One region of the Allobosea eneae genome, then DNA from elsewhere that is predicted to be linked to it. Evidence: predicted binding sites of a transcription regulator. Region 1 holds the regulator's gene; the other holds the start of a gene.

Region 1 (7,290 bases):
CCGGCTTGACGCCCGCGGGCGCCGTCGCGGGGTCGCGGTCGCGCCAGCGTCCGTCATAGATCCACGGCTTGCCTTCGGCGCGTGCCGCCTCGCGCTCCGCCTCGAGCTCCTGCGGCGTCGCATAGCAATAATAGGCCTTGCCGGCGGCCAGCATCTGCTCGGCGACCTCGCGATGGCGGGCGGCGCGCTGGAACTGGTAGACGGTCTGCCCGTCCCAATCGAGACCGAGCCAGGCCAAGCCGTCGAGGATCGCAGCGATGGCGCCTTCGGTCGAGCGTTCGCGATCGGTGTCCTCGATGCGTAGCAGCATCTTGCCGCCATGACGACGAGCATAGAGCCAGTTGAACAGCGCGGTGCGGGCACCGCCGATGTGCAGGAATCCGGTTGGCGACGGCGCGAAGCGCGTGACGACCGTGTCACTCATGAAAGGAAGGCTCCGGCGGAACGGGTAAGCAAAAGGCGAGGGCAGTTGCAGTGCGGGCCTCGGCCGGGGCTGACATCCGGCGCCGCCGCTGTAACATGGCTTGCCGGCTGCCGTTAAGTGCCTCCTGCGGGGAGGAGGCGCGATCATCGCGCAGCCGCGACGGGGGACGGATGCTCTCCTACGGGCCAGAAAAGCGCCGTAGCGGGGTGCGGGCCGCTGCGCTGGCCTTGCCGGCGCGCTTGCGGCGTGCCGCCGGATTCCATTGGCCTGCATCGCTTTCCCTGCAGGATTGGGGCGGCCGTTTCCGCCAGGCGCTCGAGACAGAGATCGAGCGTCGTCGCCTGTTCAACTGGCTTCCGGTCTGCATGGGCGCCGGCGTGCTGCTCTACTTCCTGGCCGATCGTGAGCCGGGGTTGGCCGCCCCCCTGGCCGGGTTGGCGCTGTGCGCACTCGCCGCGCTGCTGCTGCGGCAGCGCCCGGCGGCCATGGCGGTCTGCATCGCTGCGACTGCGGCCTTTGCAGGTTTCGCCGCGGCGACCTGGCGAACGGCAGGCATCGCGGCGCCTGCCCTCGCACGCAACCATGTCGGCAAGCTCACCGGCTTTGTCGAGGCGCTGGAGCAGCGCGAGAAGGGCGTGCGCATCGTCATCCAGGTCACCGACCTGCCGGGCATCGATCCGGCTCAGAGGCCGCGGCGGGTGCGCGTCACCACGCCGGTGACGACGCTGAAGCCGGGCGACCATATCAGCGCGACCGCGCGCCTGTTGCCGCCGCCCGGTCCGGCGCGCCCAGGCGGCTATGACTTCGCCCGCGACGCCTTTTTCCAAGGCATCGGCGCCGTCGGCAATATCGCCGGCAAGATTACGCTCGCACCGGCGCCCATCCCGATGCCGCGCCGGCTCGCTTGGGCGGTCGCAATCGACCAGGCCCGCAACGCCTTGACCGAGCGCATTGCGACCAGCGGCGGTGGGCAGGCTGGGGCGATGGCGGCAGCGCTGGTAACCGGCAAGCGCGGTTTGATCAGCGAGGAGACCAACAACGACCTGCGCGCCGCCGGCATCTACCACATCGTCTCGATCTCCGGCCTGCATATGGTGTTGGCCGCCGGCACGATCTTCTGGCTGGCGCGGGCGCTGCTGGCATTGTCGCAGACGGCGGCGCTGTACTGGCCGGTGAAGAAGCTCGTGGCGCTCGCCGCCATGGCTGGCGCGACCACTTACTGTGTCTTCTCCGGCGCCGAGGTCGCCACCGTGCGCTCGCTGATCATGACGTTGGTCATGCTCGGCGCCATCCTGGTCGACCGGCCGGCCCTCTCCATGCGCAATCTCGCGCTCGCCGCGATCATCGTGCTGCTGCGCGAGCCGGAGGCGCTGCTCGGGCCGAGCTTCCAGATGTCGTTCGGGGCGGTGGCGGCGTTGATCGCCTTCGCCGAACGCTGGCAGGAGCGAGCGCCCGATGCCGCCGCGGCCTCCTGGCCCTGGCCGCTGCGGCCGCTCTGGCTCTCGGCCGTCGGCATCCTGACGACCACCATGGTCGCGACCGCGGCGACGGCGCCCTACGGCGTCTTCCACTTCCAGACCTTCAACCCGTTCGGCCTGCTCGGCAACGCGCTGGCGCTGCCTTTCGTCTCGCTGATCGTGATGCCGGCCGCCGTCTTCGGCGTGCTCGCCTATCCGTTCGGGCTCGACTGGCCGGCCTGGGCGCTGATGGGCTGGGCGTCGGGCCTCGTGCTCCAGCTCGCCCATTGGGTCGCCGGCATCGACCGCTCGACCATTGTGCTGCCGGCCTTCGGGCCGCTGGCGCTGATCCTGTTCTCGATCTCGCTGCTTTGGCTGACCCTGTGGACGACGGCGCTGCGCTTCCTCGCCGCATTGCCGCTGGTCGGCGGACTGGCGCTGGCCTCGGCGCCGTCGCGGCCCGACATCCTGATCGAGCGCGACGGCTCGGGTGTGCTGGTGCGCGGGCCGGAGGGCAAGATGGTGCTGGCCGGCAAGCCGAGCCGCTTCGTCCTGACGCAATGGCTGCATGCCGACGGCGATTCCCGCTCGCCAGACGACGCCGCTCTGCGCCAGGGCGCCGCCTGCGATGCCCGTGGCTGCGTCATCCGCCTCCCCGATGGCCGCTCGGTAGCCTATACGCGCGACCGCATCGCACTGGTCGAGGACTGCCAGCGCGCCGATCTCGTGGTGACATCGCTCTATTGGACAGCACCTTGCGCCGCGCGCCTGATTGATCGCAGTGCGCTCATCCGCGATGGCGCGACCGCCTATCATGCGGCCCGCGGCGGTTGGCGCGCCTATACGGCCGACGAGGTCGCCCGCCTGCGTCCGTGGACCAGGGCGCGGCCGGAAACGAAGCCGTCGCCTGAACCCGCTCCCGCGCCGACACCCGCAACTGCGGAGCAGGCACAGGATGCGGAGGCGCTTCAGTAGCGCCGCAACAGGTTGACCAGGCGGCCCTGGATTTTGACCCGATCGGGCCCGAGCACGCGCGTCTCATAGGCGGGGTTGGCGGCTTCGAGCGCAATCGACGAGCCACGCTTGCGCAGCCGCTTCAGCGTCGCTTCCTCGTCGTCGATCAGGGCGACGATGATGTCGCCGGTATTGGCGGTGTCCTGCTTGCGGATAACCACGGTGTCGCCGTCGAGGATGCCGGCCTCGATCATCGAATCGCCGCGGACCTCGAGGGCATAATGCTCGCCACCGCCGAGCATGTCGGCCGGCATCGTGACGCTGTGGCTGCGGTCCTGGATCGCCGAGATCGGTGTGCCGGCGGCGATGCGGCCCATGACCGGGATCGAGACGGTCGAGCGCCCGCTGTCTTCGGCAGCCGGTGGTCGCGGCTTCGTCAGATTGGCTGCTGGTGCCGGGGCAGGCGGGGTCTGGCCAAGGCCGCCCTGAACGATGGAGGGGCTGAAGCGGCCGCGCTGTGCCTGCGGCCCGCCGATGCCGTCCGGCATCTTGATGACTTCGAGGGCGCGCGCCCGGTTCGGAAGCCGGCGAATGAAGCCGCGCTCCTCCAGCGCCATGATCAAACGGTGGATGCCGGATTTGGAGCGCAGGTCGAGCGCGTCCTTCATCTCGTCGAAGGAGGGCGGCACGCCGGATTCGCGCAGGCGCTCATGGATGAAGCGAAGCAGTTCGAACTGTTTGCGTGTCAGCATGGTCGCGCCGTCCGCCTTTTCGGCTAGAATCGAAACAAAGCACGAACACCATACGCGTTCGCCTTGTGTTCCGCAAGGGTATCGGTGCGGCCGGACCTGTTCATTTGAGGGCTGTCATCCCGGGCGACCGAATGGATCCCGGATCGGCGCCGCTTCGCGGCTTGTCCGGGATGACCATTCGCGAGGAGGCGAGGCTCGACTAGCGCAGCCTGATGATGCGACAGGGATCGCCCGCCTTGGCTGGTTCGGCGAAAGCCGGGCGGACCACCAGTGCCTCGGCGCGCGACAGGTTCGCCAGCATCGAGGAATCCTGCTTGGCGAAGGGCCTGACGCGTCGCTCGCCAGCGGTCGTCTCGATCGTGGCACGCAGATAGTCCTGGCGCTCGTCATTGGCCGGCAGGTCGACGGCGAGGATGGCGGGTTCGCTGCGGTCGCGCTCGGGATCGACAACGCCGAGCAGCGCCTCGACCAGCGGCATCGCGAAGAGATGGCCGCAGACGATCGAGGAGACCGGGTTGCCGGGGAGGCCGAGCGCGACTATGGGCCCGAGCCGGCCCATCATCATCGGCTTGCCCGGGCGCATCGCGATCTTCCAGAAACCGAGCGCCATGCCCTGCGCCTTCAGCGCCGCCTGGACCAGATCGTGCTCGCCGACCGAGGCGCCGCCGAGGGTGATCAAGACATCGGCGCCGGCGGCGCGCGCCGCGTCGATCTTGGCGGCCAGATCCGGGTGGTTGTCGCGGGCGATGCCGAGATCGAGCGTCGTGCCGCCTGCCTGCTTGATCAGCGCGGCGAGGGCGAAGCTGTTGGAGGCGACGATCTGGTCGGGGCCGACCGGCTCGCCCGGCAGGACGAGCTCGTCGCCGGTGGCGAGGATCGCGACCAGCGGCTTGCGGCGGACCGAAAGCGTGGGATGGCCGGCAGCGGCGGCGAGGCCGAGCGCGGCGCTGTCGAGCCGGCGGCCAGTCTTGAGCAGGACCTCGCCGGTCTGAAAATCGAGCCCGGCCGGGCGGATGAACTGGCCCTTGCTCGCTGGCCTGGTGACGCGGATGACCGGGCCGCCGACGCCCTCGGCATGCTCCTGGATCAGGATCGCATCGGCGCCGTCGGGGATTGGCGCGCCGGTGAAGATGCGTACCGTCTCGCCGGGCCCGACCTGGCCGGAAAAGCCGCGGCCGGCGGCGGATCCGCCGATGACCTTGAGCTCCTTGCCCGGCTCCAGGTCGGCGGCGCGGGCGGCATAGCCGTCCATGGCCGAATTGGCGAAGGGCGGCTGGGTCCTGAGCGCAGCGACGTCCTCAGCCAGTACGCGGCCGGCGCAGTGCGCCAGCGCCAGCGTCTGCGCCGGCGTCGGGCCGGGCACACTGTCGAGCAGCGCCTTGAGCGCGACCGGGACGGGGGTGAGGCTCATGCCTATGGTCCTGCGATCTCGTAGGTTCCGGACTTGCCGCCGGATTTATGCACGAGTCGGACGCCTTCGATATGCATGGCGCGATCGACCGCCTTCACCATGTCGTAGACGGTTAGGCAGGCGACGCTGACGGCGGTCAGCGCTTCCATCTCGACGCCGGTCTTGCCGGTCAGCTTGACCTCCGCGCGCACGCGTACACCCGGCAGGGCCTCGTCGATCGAGAGGTCGACGGAAATCTTGCTCAGGAGCAGCGGGTGGCAGAGCGGGATCAGCTCGTGCGCGCGCTTGGCAGCCATGATGCCGGCGAGACGCGCCGTGCCGAGCACATCGCCCTTCTTGGCCTCGCCGTCGCGGACGATCGCCAGCGTCTCGGCTTGCATCACCACATGGCCTTCGGCGATCGCCGTGCGGACAGTCTCGGCCTTGTCGCCGACATCGACCATATGGGCCTCGCCCTTCTGGTCGAGATGGGTAAGGCGGCTCATGCCGCCGCCTCGGTGGTGTTTCCAGTCAGGAGCTGGCGGGTCGCGGCCGCCACGTCCGCCTGGCGCATCAGGCTTTCGCCGACCAGAAAAGTGTTGACGCCGCAAGCCTGCAGGCGGGTGATATCGGCATGGGTGAAGATGCCGCTCTCCCCGACGAGCAAACGATCCTTCGGCACGCGCGGCGCCAGCCGCTCGGTGACGGCGAGGTTGAGCTTGAAAGAGCGCAGGTCGCGATTGTTGATGCCGACCAGCCTGGTGTCGAGGCTCAAGGCGCGCTCCAGCTCGGCCTCGTCATGGACTTCGGCGAGCGCGGCCATGCCGAGCGCCTTGGCAGTGGCGGTAAGCTCGCGCGCCGCGGCATCGTCGAGCGAGGCCATGATGATCAGGATGCAGTCGGCGCCCCAGCTGCGCGCTTCGAAGACCTGGTAGGGCTCGAACATGAAGTCCTTGCGCAGGCCCGGCAGCCCGGAGGCGGCGCGCGCTTCGCCAAGATATTCCGGCCGGCCCTGGAAGGAGGGCGTGTCGGTCAGCACCGAGAGGCAGGCGGCGCCGCCTTCGGCATAGGCTTTCGCCAGCGCCGGCGGGTCGAAATCGGCGCGGATCAGCCCCTTGGAGGGCGAGGCCTTCTTGATCTCGGCGATCAAGGCCGGGCCGCCGGCGCGGTGCTTGGCTTCGAGCGCGCCGATGAAGTCGCGCGGCGCAGGCTGCGCTGCGGCGCGCTTCTCGATCTCGGCCTGCGGCACGGCGGCACGCGCAGCCGCGATCTCCTCGCGCTTATAGGCCTCGATCCGCCTGAGGATATCGGACATGGGCAGCCTCACGCATTGGAGCTTGCGACGAGCGTCGCGAGCGCGGCCTTGGCCTCGCCATTGTCCAGCACGCCATAGGCCTGCGCCAGCCCCTCGCCGAGCGCAGCGGCCTTGCCGGCGACGACGAGCGCAGCGGCGGCATTGAAGGCAGCGATGTCGCGGAAGGCGGTCTTGGCCCCGCCGAGCACGTCCTGCAAAGCCTGAGCATTCTGCGCCGGCTCGCCGCCGCGCAGATCCTCGGGCTTGGCGCGGGCGATGCCGACATCCTCGGGCGCGATGTTGAAACTATCGATCTTGCCGTCCTTCAGCGCGACGACGCGGGTCGGACCGGTGGTGGTGATCTCGTCGAGCCCGTCGGAGCCGTGCACAGCCCAGACCGTCTGCGAGCCGAGCGATTGCAGCACCTTGACCATCGGCTCGAGCCAGGTCTCCGAGAAGGCGCCGATCAATTGCTTCTTCACCCCGGCCGGGTTGGAGAGCGGGCCGACCAGGTTGAAGATGGTGCGGGTGCCGAGCTCGGTGCGAACCGGCGCGACATGGCGCATCGAGGCGTGATGGGTCGGCGCGAACATGAAGCCGACGCCGGCTTCAGCGATGCAGCGCTCGGTGCCGGCGGGTTCGAGCCCGACCTTGACGCCGAGCGCGGTCAGGACATCGGCGGCGCCGGAGCGCGAGGACGCAGCACGGTTGCCGTGCTTGGCGACCGGGACACCGCAGGCGGCGACGATGATCGAAGCCAGCGTCGAGACGTTGTAGGAGCCGGAGGCGTCGCCGCCGGTGCCGACGATGTCGATGGCGTCGACCGGTGCCTGGACGGTGAGCATGCGGGCGCGCATGGCGGTGACGGCGCCGGCAATCTCCTCGGTGGTCTCGCCGCGCACGCGCAGCGCCATCAGGAAGGCGGCCGCCTGCGCATTCGTGACCTCGCCGGAGAGCATCGATTCGAAGGCGTCGCGGGCTTCCTCGCGCGACAGCGAGGCGCCGGTCGCGACCTTGGC
Region 2 (7,290 bases), on a different contig from region 1:
CGCGACCGCCGATCTCGTGACGCTGGAACGGATCACGCATCGTTTACTGACGGATTATTTTGCCGCAGCGCAGCACGCTTGACGGAGCCAGCTCGGGCGCGCACATTAGACGAAAGTCGAATGCCGTAACGTCCGGAAAGATGAGCCATGAGGCTGGCTGCCGACGATGTGACGCGATCGCTCGCCGCCTCCTGGCGCCTGCTGTGGGCCGACGCGAAAGCCCCGCCTGATCTCGACCTCAGCCGTGACGGCTTCTGGCGCTCCTATCTGGCGCTGATCCTCACCATCCCATCGATGATCCCGATGCTGGCGGCGGAGCGGACGCTGGCGGGCCTGCCGAACAGCAGTGGGCTGTTCGATGCGCCCGGACTACTGGCAGCCGTCGTCGCGGCCGAGATCCTGGCGGTGCTCGCAGTACCGGCGCTGTTGATCGGGATCGCCCCGAACCTCGCCCAGAATCCGCGCTTCACCGGCTTCATCATCGCCTGGAACTGGGCCGGCATCGTTTCGGCGGCGCTGATGGCGGTGCCGGCGACGGTCTTCGCGCTGGGCTGGTCGAACCCGGGCATCGCGACCTTTCAAACCCTCGCCTTCGCGACGATCGTGCTCAGGCTACGCTATTGCGTGGCGCGCGCCGGCTTCGGGACTGAGAGCGGCGTCGCCGGAGCGATCGCCTGCGCCAGCCTGCTGGCGGACTATGCGGTGATCAGGACATTCGGCCTGGCCGGGTTTTAGGCCAGGCTCAGTAGTCGACACCCGCGAGATAGAGCCCGCTAGGCGGCGCCAGCGCCGCGCATTGCGAACGATCCCGCGCCGCGAGCACCTTGCCGACCTTGTTCTCCGGCCAGCGGCCGATGCCGACCATCTTCAGGCAGCCGACCATGGAGCGGACCTGATGATGCAGGAAGGAGCGGGCATGGACATAAGCCACGATCTCGGCTCCCTCGCGCCGGCAGTCGAACCGGTCGAGCGTCCGCAGGGGGCTGTTCGCCTGGCATTCGGCGGCACGGAAGGTAGTAAAGTCGTGATGGCCGATCAGCGCCTTGGCAGCCCGGTCCATTGCCTCGTGGTCGAGCTTGACCGGGACATGCCAGACCCGGTTCGCGTCGAGCGCGGGCTGTGCCCGCCGATCCAGTATCCGGTAGATGTAGTAGCGCCGCGTCGCCGAGATGCGGGCGTCGAAGGTATCAGGCACCGCCTCGGCGCTCAGCACCGCTACCGGCAGGCGCTTCAGCCTCGCATTGCTGGCGTCGCGCACGACGTCTGTGCGCCAGTCCTTGTCGAGATCGACATGAGCGACCTGATGGGTGGCGTGGACGCCGGCATCGGTGCGCCCGGCACAATGCAGGCGCACGGCATGGCCACAGAAGGCCTCGACAGCCTCCTCGACGCTCTGCTGCACCGAAGGCCCGTTGAGCTGGCGCTGCCAGCCCGAGAAGGGTGTGCCGTCATATTCGATGACGAGCTTGTAGCGCGGCATCAGGACGCACTCCCGGCCCGCGTTCTCTCACGCATTGTTGTCCGGGGCGACCGGAGGGAGGCCCGGGACCCATACCTGAACAGTTCCGGAATGGACCCCGGATCTCCGCTGCGCTCCGTCCGGGATGACCACGCGAAATGGAAAAGAGATAACACGACTAGAGCTTCGATCCGGCGGACAAGCGCGCTCCGCGCAGGAACTCCTGGGCGCTCATCGGCCCCTTGCCCGCGCGCTGGACCTGAAGCAGCTTAACCGCCCCGACCGCGCAGGCGACCGTGCCCTCGTCGTCGAGCAGCGTGCCCGGCTCGGCCGCGCCGCCGGCGCGGGCGGTGCGCAAGAGCTTCAGCCGCTCCGGTCCCTTGCCGAGATCGACCTCGACGAAGGCGCCCGGGAAAGGCGAGAGCCCACGCACAACATCATGGACCTGCTGTGCCGGCCGGTTCCAGCTTAGCCTGGCCTCGTCATTGCCGATCTTGCTGGCATAGGTGACGCCCTCCTCCGCCTGCGGCGTGAAGCGAAGGCCGCCGCGGCTGAGCGCAGCGAGCGCCCGGACCATCAGATCGGCGCCAAGGCCGGCGAGCCGGTCGTGCATGTCGCCGGCCGTAGCGTTGCCGTCGATCGCGAGCGTCTCCACCATGGCGACGGGGCCAGTGTCGAGCCCCTCCTCCATCTTCATCACGCACACGCCGGTCTCGGCATCGCCGGCCATGATGGCGCGCTGGATCGGCGCGGCGCCGCGCCAGCGCGGCAAGAGCGAAGCATGCAGGTTGAGGCAGCCGAGTTCCGGCACCTCCAGGATCGCCTTGGGCAGGATCAGGCCATAGGCGACGACGACGGCGACATCGGCCTGGTGCGAGGCCATGATCTCGGCCGCCTCGGCGTTCTTCAGCGTCTTCGGCGAGAACACCGGGATGCCGAAGCGTTCGGCCGTGACCTGGACCGGCGAGGGCCGCAGCTCCATGCCGCGACCGGCCGGCGCCGGGGCGCGCGTATAGACGGAAACGACCTCGTGGCCCTGGCCGATGATCTCGGTCAGGGTAGGCACGGCGAAATCTGGCGTGCCCATGAAGATGACGCGCAAGCTCATACCATAACGCTCCAGCCGCTCAGGCCGCGCTGTCCCGTTTCGCCTGCTTGGCGAAGCGCTTGTTGACCCGGTCGCGCTTCAGCCGCGACAGGTAATCGATGAAGAGCACGCCGTTGAGATGGTCGATCTCGTGCTGCAGGCAGGTGGCGAGCAGGCCGTCGGCCTCGATCTCCCGCTCCTTGCCGTCGAGATCGCGATAGCTGACCTTGACCCGGGCCGGCCGCTCGACCTCCTCGTAATATTCGGGGATCGAGAGGCAGCCTTCCTCATAGGAGCTGAGCTCCTCCGAGCGCCAGGTCACCTCGGGATTGATCAGGACCATCGGCTCGCGCTGCTGCTCCTCGCCTTCCTCGGCCTTCTTCGAGACATCGAGCGTGACGAGGCGAACCGGCTCGCCGATCTGGATGGCGGCGAGGCCGATTCCCGGCGCGTCGTACATCGTCTCCAGCATGTCGTCCGCCAGCTTGCGGATCTCCGGCGTGATGTCGCCGATCGGCGCGGAAACCTTGCGGAGCATCGAATCGGGCAGGATGACGAGGGGGCGGATAGCCATAGGGCGCTCTGGGACGTTTTCAGGAGTTGCCGCGACATAAAGCACTTGTGTGGAAGCGGTCAAACTGTTCCGCTTATGTTCTGGAATTGCCAGCCGAATCATGTAGGCTCGCGGGATGAACCAGATCGCCTTCGTCCTGCTGGAGCGGCCCGTGAGCTGGGCCGAGGCCGCCTTCGGCTTCGCCGGACTGACGCTCGTCCTCCTTGTGCTGGCGCTGCTCTCGTCCTGGCGCGGCTCGCGCCGGCGCGAGCTGGAAGCGGCGTTGGCGGCCGAGCGTGCCCGCGAGATGGACGACAAGGTCGCCGAGATGAACCGGCAGCAGGCCGAGCTCATGGGCCGCATGCAGACCATGGCCGAGATCCTCTCGACCCGGCAGGGCGATCTCGCGCGCATCATGGCCGAGCGGATGGATGGCTTGCGCCAGCAGGTCGGCGCCGGGCTGGAGCAGAATGTCCGTCAGACCAATGAGAGCCTCGGCAAGCTGCAGGAGCGCCTCGCCGTCATCGACAACGCCCAGAAGAACCTGACCGAGCTCACCGGCGAGGTGGTGACGCTGAAGGACGTGCTCGCCAACAAGCAGGCGCGCGGCGCCTATGGCCAGGGCCGGATGGAGGCGATCATCCGCGACGGACTGCCGGCCGCGTTCTTTTCGTTCCAGCCAACGCTATCGAGCGGCAAGCGGCCGGATTGCCTCGTCACCCTGCCGGGCGACGGGCGCGGCCTCGTCATCGACGCCAAGTTCCCGCTGGAGAGCTTCACCATGCTGCGCGAGGCGCGCGGCGACGAGGCGAGGAAGCAGGCCTCTGCCCGGGTGCGTGCCGATGTCGGCCAGCACGTCAAGGACATCGCCGAGCGCTATTTCCTGCCGGGCGAAACGCAGGACATGGCCCTGCTCTTCGTGCCGTCGGAGGCGATCTATGCCGACCTCCACGAGCATTTCGACGATGTCATCCAGAAGGCGCACCGGGCGCGGGTGATGATCGTCTCGCCCTCGCTTCTCGCGCTGGCGATCCAGCTGATGCAGTCGCTAGTGCGCGATGCCCGCATGCGCGAGGAAGCCCGCGTCATCCAGTCCGAGGTCGGCAAGCTGCTCGACGATGTCCGCCGGCTCGGCGACCGCGTCGACAAGCTCGACAACCATTTCCGCCAGGCGCAGGACGACGTCGCCCAGATCAAGACCTCGGCCGGCAAGGTCACCGGCCGGGCCGAGAAGATCGGCGCACTGGAATTCGACGACGCCCGCCCGAACGAGCCGCAACTGCCCTTCGCGAAAGCGGTGAAACTGAAGGCGGCAGAGTGATGCGGCGCCGGTCGCTTCACCCGGCCCGCCATGTCCAGATCACATTCCGGCGTTGAGTTAGGGGCTTCCCCAGACTGCGCCGGAGGCTGCCGAATTGCTCGTTCAGATCGGAACGCTCATCGCCGCGACGAGCCTCGTGCAGCTCGCCAACGGCTTCTTCAACACGTTCCTGTCGCTGCGACTGACGAGCGAAGGCTTCGGCGCGACGCTGACCGGCATCGTGCTCAGTGCCTATTTCGTCGGCTTCACCATCGGCGCCGTCTGGTGCGGACCCATGATCCAGCGCGTCGGCCATATCCGGGCCTATGCCGCCTTTGCCGGCATGGTCGTGGTCGGGACGGCGGCGATGCCGCTTTTCGTCTCGCCACTCGGCTGGTCCCTATGCCGGATGGCGATCGGCATCGGCTGCGTCGGCCTGTTCATCACCACCGAGAGCTGGCTCAACGCCAAGGCCCCGGCGGACCAGCGCGGCCGCATCTTCTCGATCTACATGGTCGGCACTTTCCTGGCGCTCGCCGCCGGACAATTGCTGATCGGCAAGCTGCCGATCGAGACCGCCGTGCCGTTCAACATCATCGTCGCATTGTTCGCGCTGGCGCTGGTGATGGTCAGCACGACCCGTGCCGAAGCGCCGACGCTGCCGGCGGAGGCCTCGCTGCCCTATGGCGAGCTGACGCGGCAGGCGCCGATCTCGGTGATCGGCTGCGTCATCGCCGGCATGATCAGCAGCGCCTTCTATGCGCTATTCCCGGCCTGGATGGCGCGCAATGCCATCCCACAGGAGACGATCGCGCTGTTCATGCTGGTCGCGGTGCTCGGCGGCTTCGCCTTCCAGGTGCCGGTCGGCCGTTTGTCCGATCGCGGCGACCGGCGGATCGTGCTGGCGGGGCTCGCGATCGGGTTTTCGGTCGCGGCCGTCGCGCTCGACCTCGTGCCGCGCCATCTCGGCACGGTGCTCCCGGTCGCCGCCCTGCTCGGGGGCTTCATGTCGACGCTCTATCCGGTCTGCGTCGCCCATGCGCTCGACCGCATGCCGCAGGACCGCGTCGTCGCCGTCAGCGGCCGGCTGATCCTGGTCAGCGGCATCGGCTCGGCGCTCGGCCCGCTGCTTGGCGCCCAGGTGATGGCGCGGCTCGACATCAACGGGCTGCTCTATTTCATGGCCGCGATCAGCGCGCTGCTCGCAGCCCTGGCGGCGCTGCGCATCCGCCAGCGCGCCGCGCCCGAACAAATGTCCGAGCGCCCCTTTGCGATCATCGACCCGATGACGGCGCCGATCTCGCAGGAACCGGAGGCGACGGAGGCGGATGGATCGCCGCGCCCGCTGCCGGCCTGATCAGGCCCGTGCGAGATTGGCCGACAGCTCCGGCTTCACGTTCAGCGTCTGGAAGACGACGCAGTAGCGCTCGGTCAGCTTGAGCAGCGTGTCGAGCTTCTCCTGCGGCGCGTCGGTCTCGACGTCGAAGGAGAGGCGGATCGCCTTGAAGCCGACGGCGGCGTCCTTGGCGACGCCGAGCGTGCCGCGGAAGTCGAGATCGCCCTCGGCGCGGACCGTGCCCTTCTTCAATTCGATCTCGAGCGCGGTCGCGACCGCCTTCAAGGTGACGCCAGCGCAGGCGACGAGCGCCTCCAGCAGCATGTCGCCGGAGCAGAGCTCGGCGCCGGAGCCGCCGGTTGCCGGGTGCAGGCCGGCGAGCGCGATCGCCCGGCCGGTCTCGACCTTGCAGGCGATATGCTGGTCGTCGAGCTCGCCTTTGGCTTTCAGCGTGATCACCGCCGCATCGGGAGCCTCACGATACTTGTCCTTGAGCGGAGCCTGCAGAGCGCGCAGCGCGGTGACGTCCATGATCGTTATCCTTATGCACCAGTCGCAGGCTTGTAGCCGGTTCAGGCGGCCGCCTCCACCTCCGGCGCGGCATGCCGAACTTCCTTGTCGAGCGCCCGGCGCAATTCGCGGCGCAGGGCGACGAAGCCGACCGAGCTCTCTTCGCGCGGTCGTGCCAGCAGGTTGTCCAGGCTGAAGGCGACCGGGCCCGGCTGCTGCGGCAGGACGAGGATGCGGTCGGCGAGGCGCAGGGCATCCTCGACCGAGCCGGTGGCGATGACGACGGCCGGACGCCCCTGCGTACAGAGCTCAGGCAGGAAAGAAGCGAGCCGGTCGCGCGCCTCGCTGTCGAGCCCGGCAAAGGGCTCGTCGATCAGCAGCAGGCGCGGCCTCACCAGCAGCAGGCGGGCGATGGCGAGCCGCAACAGCCCTTCGGCCGGGAGAGCATCCGGCCGTTGCGCTGCCTGCGCGGCGAGGCCGACGCGGACCAGCACATTGGCGATCAGGCCTTCACGCTCGAACGGGCTCGCCTTCGGCAGAGCGAAGGCAAGATTCTCGGTGAGATTGAGCCAGGGAAAGAAGCGCGGCCGGGCGCAGAGCAGGCCGATCTCGGCCGTCGGCACAGTTCCCTCGTCGGCGCGCAGGCCGGCGAAGCCGCGCAGCGCCGCCGCCCGAGCCTCGGCAGCGCCGAGCAGAGCGACGACTTGCCCCGCAATCGGGCGCGGCAGAGCGCTTTCGGGAGAGCGGGAGAGCGTGTGAAGATCAGCCGACATAACTGGCTCCATCCATTAAGAAGGCGGAAGGAGCGCCGACGGCCGGAAGGCCGTCCCGTCGTTCCCGCGCTTTAGCTGCATTTGTTTCGCGCCCGCAAGCTGAGGCTCAAATCGGCGCGTGTCCTTTCATAAGGTCTAAGCGTCCGTTTTGTCAAACGGCCATCACCACCACATGCCGGCGCTCTCGGCCGCCTTGTGCTGGCGCGGCTCGCTGTCGGTGAGCGAGCGATCGAGCGTGCGCAGCGCCTCGCGCTTGATCGCCTCGAAAGCAG

What was found. Region 1 encodes LexA, which represses DNA repair genes until DNA is damaged. Its sites were predicted from a motif close to TGTTCNNNNTGTGTTCNG; they were not measured.
Region 2: the regulator LexA is predicted to act here: its motif matches at 3,186-3,203, upstream of ACFPOB_RS11755 (DNA recombination protein RmuC).

The regions. Positions count from the first base shown of each region.
Region 1 covers NZ_JBHSLW010000005.1:86,476-93,765, reverse strand. The annotation lists gene gltX (glutamate--tRNA ligase) at 1-424, opposite strand, end outside; gene ACFPOB_RS01845 (ComEC/Rec2 family competence protein) at 595-2,856, shown strand; gene lexA (transcriptional repressor LexA) at 2,850-3,587, opposite strand; gene ACFPOB_RS01835 (molybdopterin molybdotransferase MoeA) at 3,787-4,998, opposite strand; gene moaC (cyclic pyranopterin monophosphate synthase MoaC) at 5,001-5,483, opposite strand; gene trpC (indole-3-glycerol phosphate synthase TrpC) at 5,480-6,292, opposite strand; gene trpD (anthranilate phosphoribosyltransferase) at 6,301-7,290, opposite strand, start outside.
Region 2 covers NZ_JBHSLW010000013.1:110,281-117,570, reverse strand. The annotation lists gene dapE (succinyl-diaminopimelate desuccinylase) at 1-82, shown strand, start outside; gene ACFPOB_RS11775 (hypothetical protein) at 148-735, shown strand; gene truA (tRNA pseudouridine(38-40) synthase TruA) at 743-1,480, opposite strand; gene fmt (methionyl-tRNA formyltransferase) at 1,638-2,567, opposite strand; gene def (peptide deformylase) at 2,587-3,120, opposite strand; gene ACFPOB_RS11755 (DNA recombination protein RmuC) at 3,236-4,420, shown strand; gene ACFPOB_RS11750 (MFS transporter) at 4,515-5,756, shown strand; gene ACFPOB_RS11745 (OsmC family protein) at 5,757-6,266, opposite strand; gene ACFPOB_RS11740 (AAA family ATPase) at 6,308-7,018, opposite strand; gene ACFPOB_RS11735 (ABC transporter ATP-binding protein) at 7,181-7,290, opposite strand, start outside.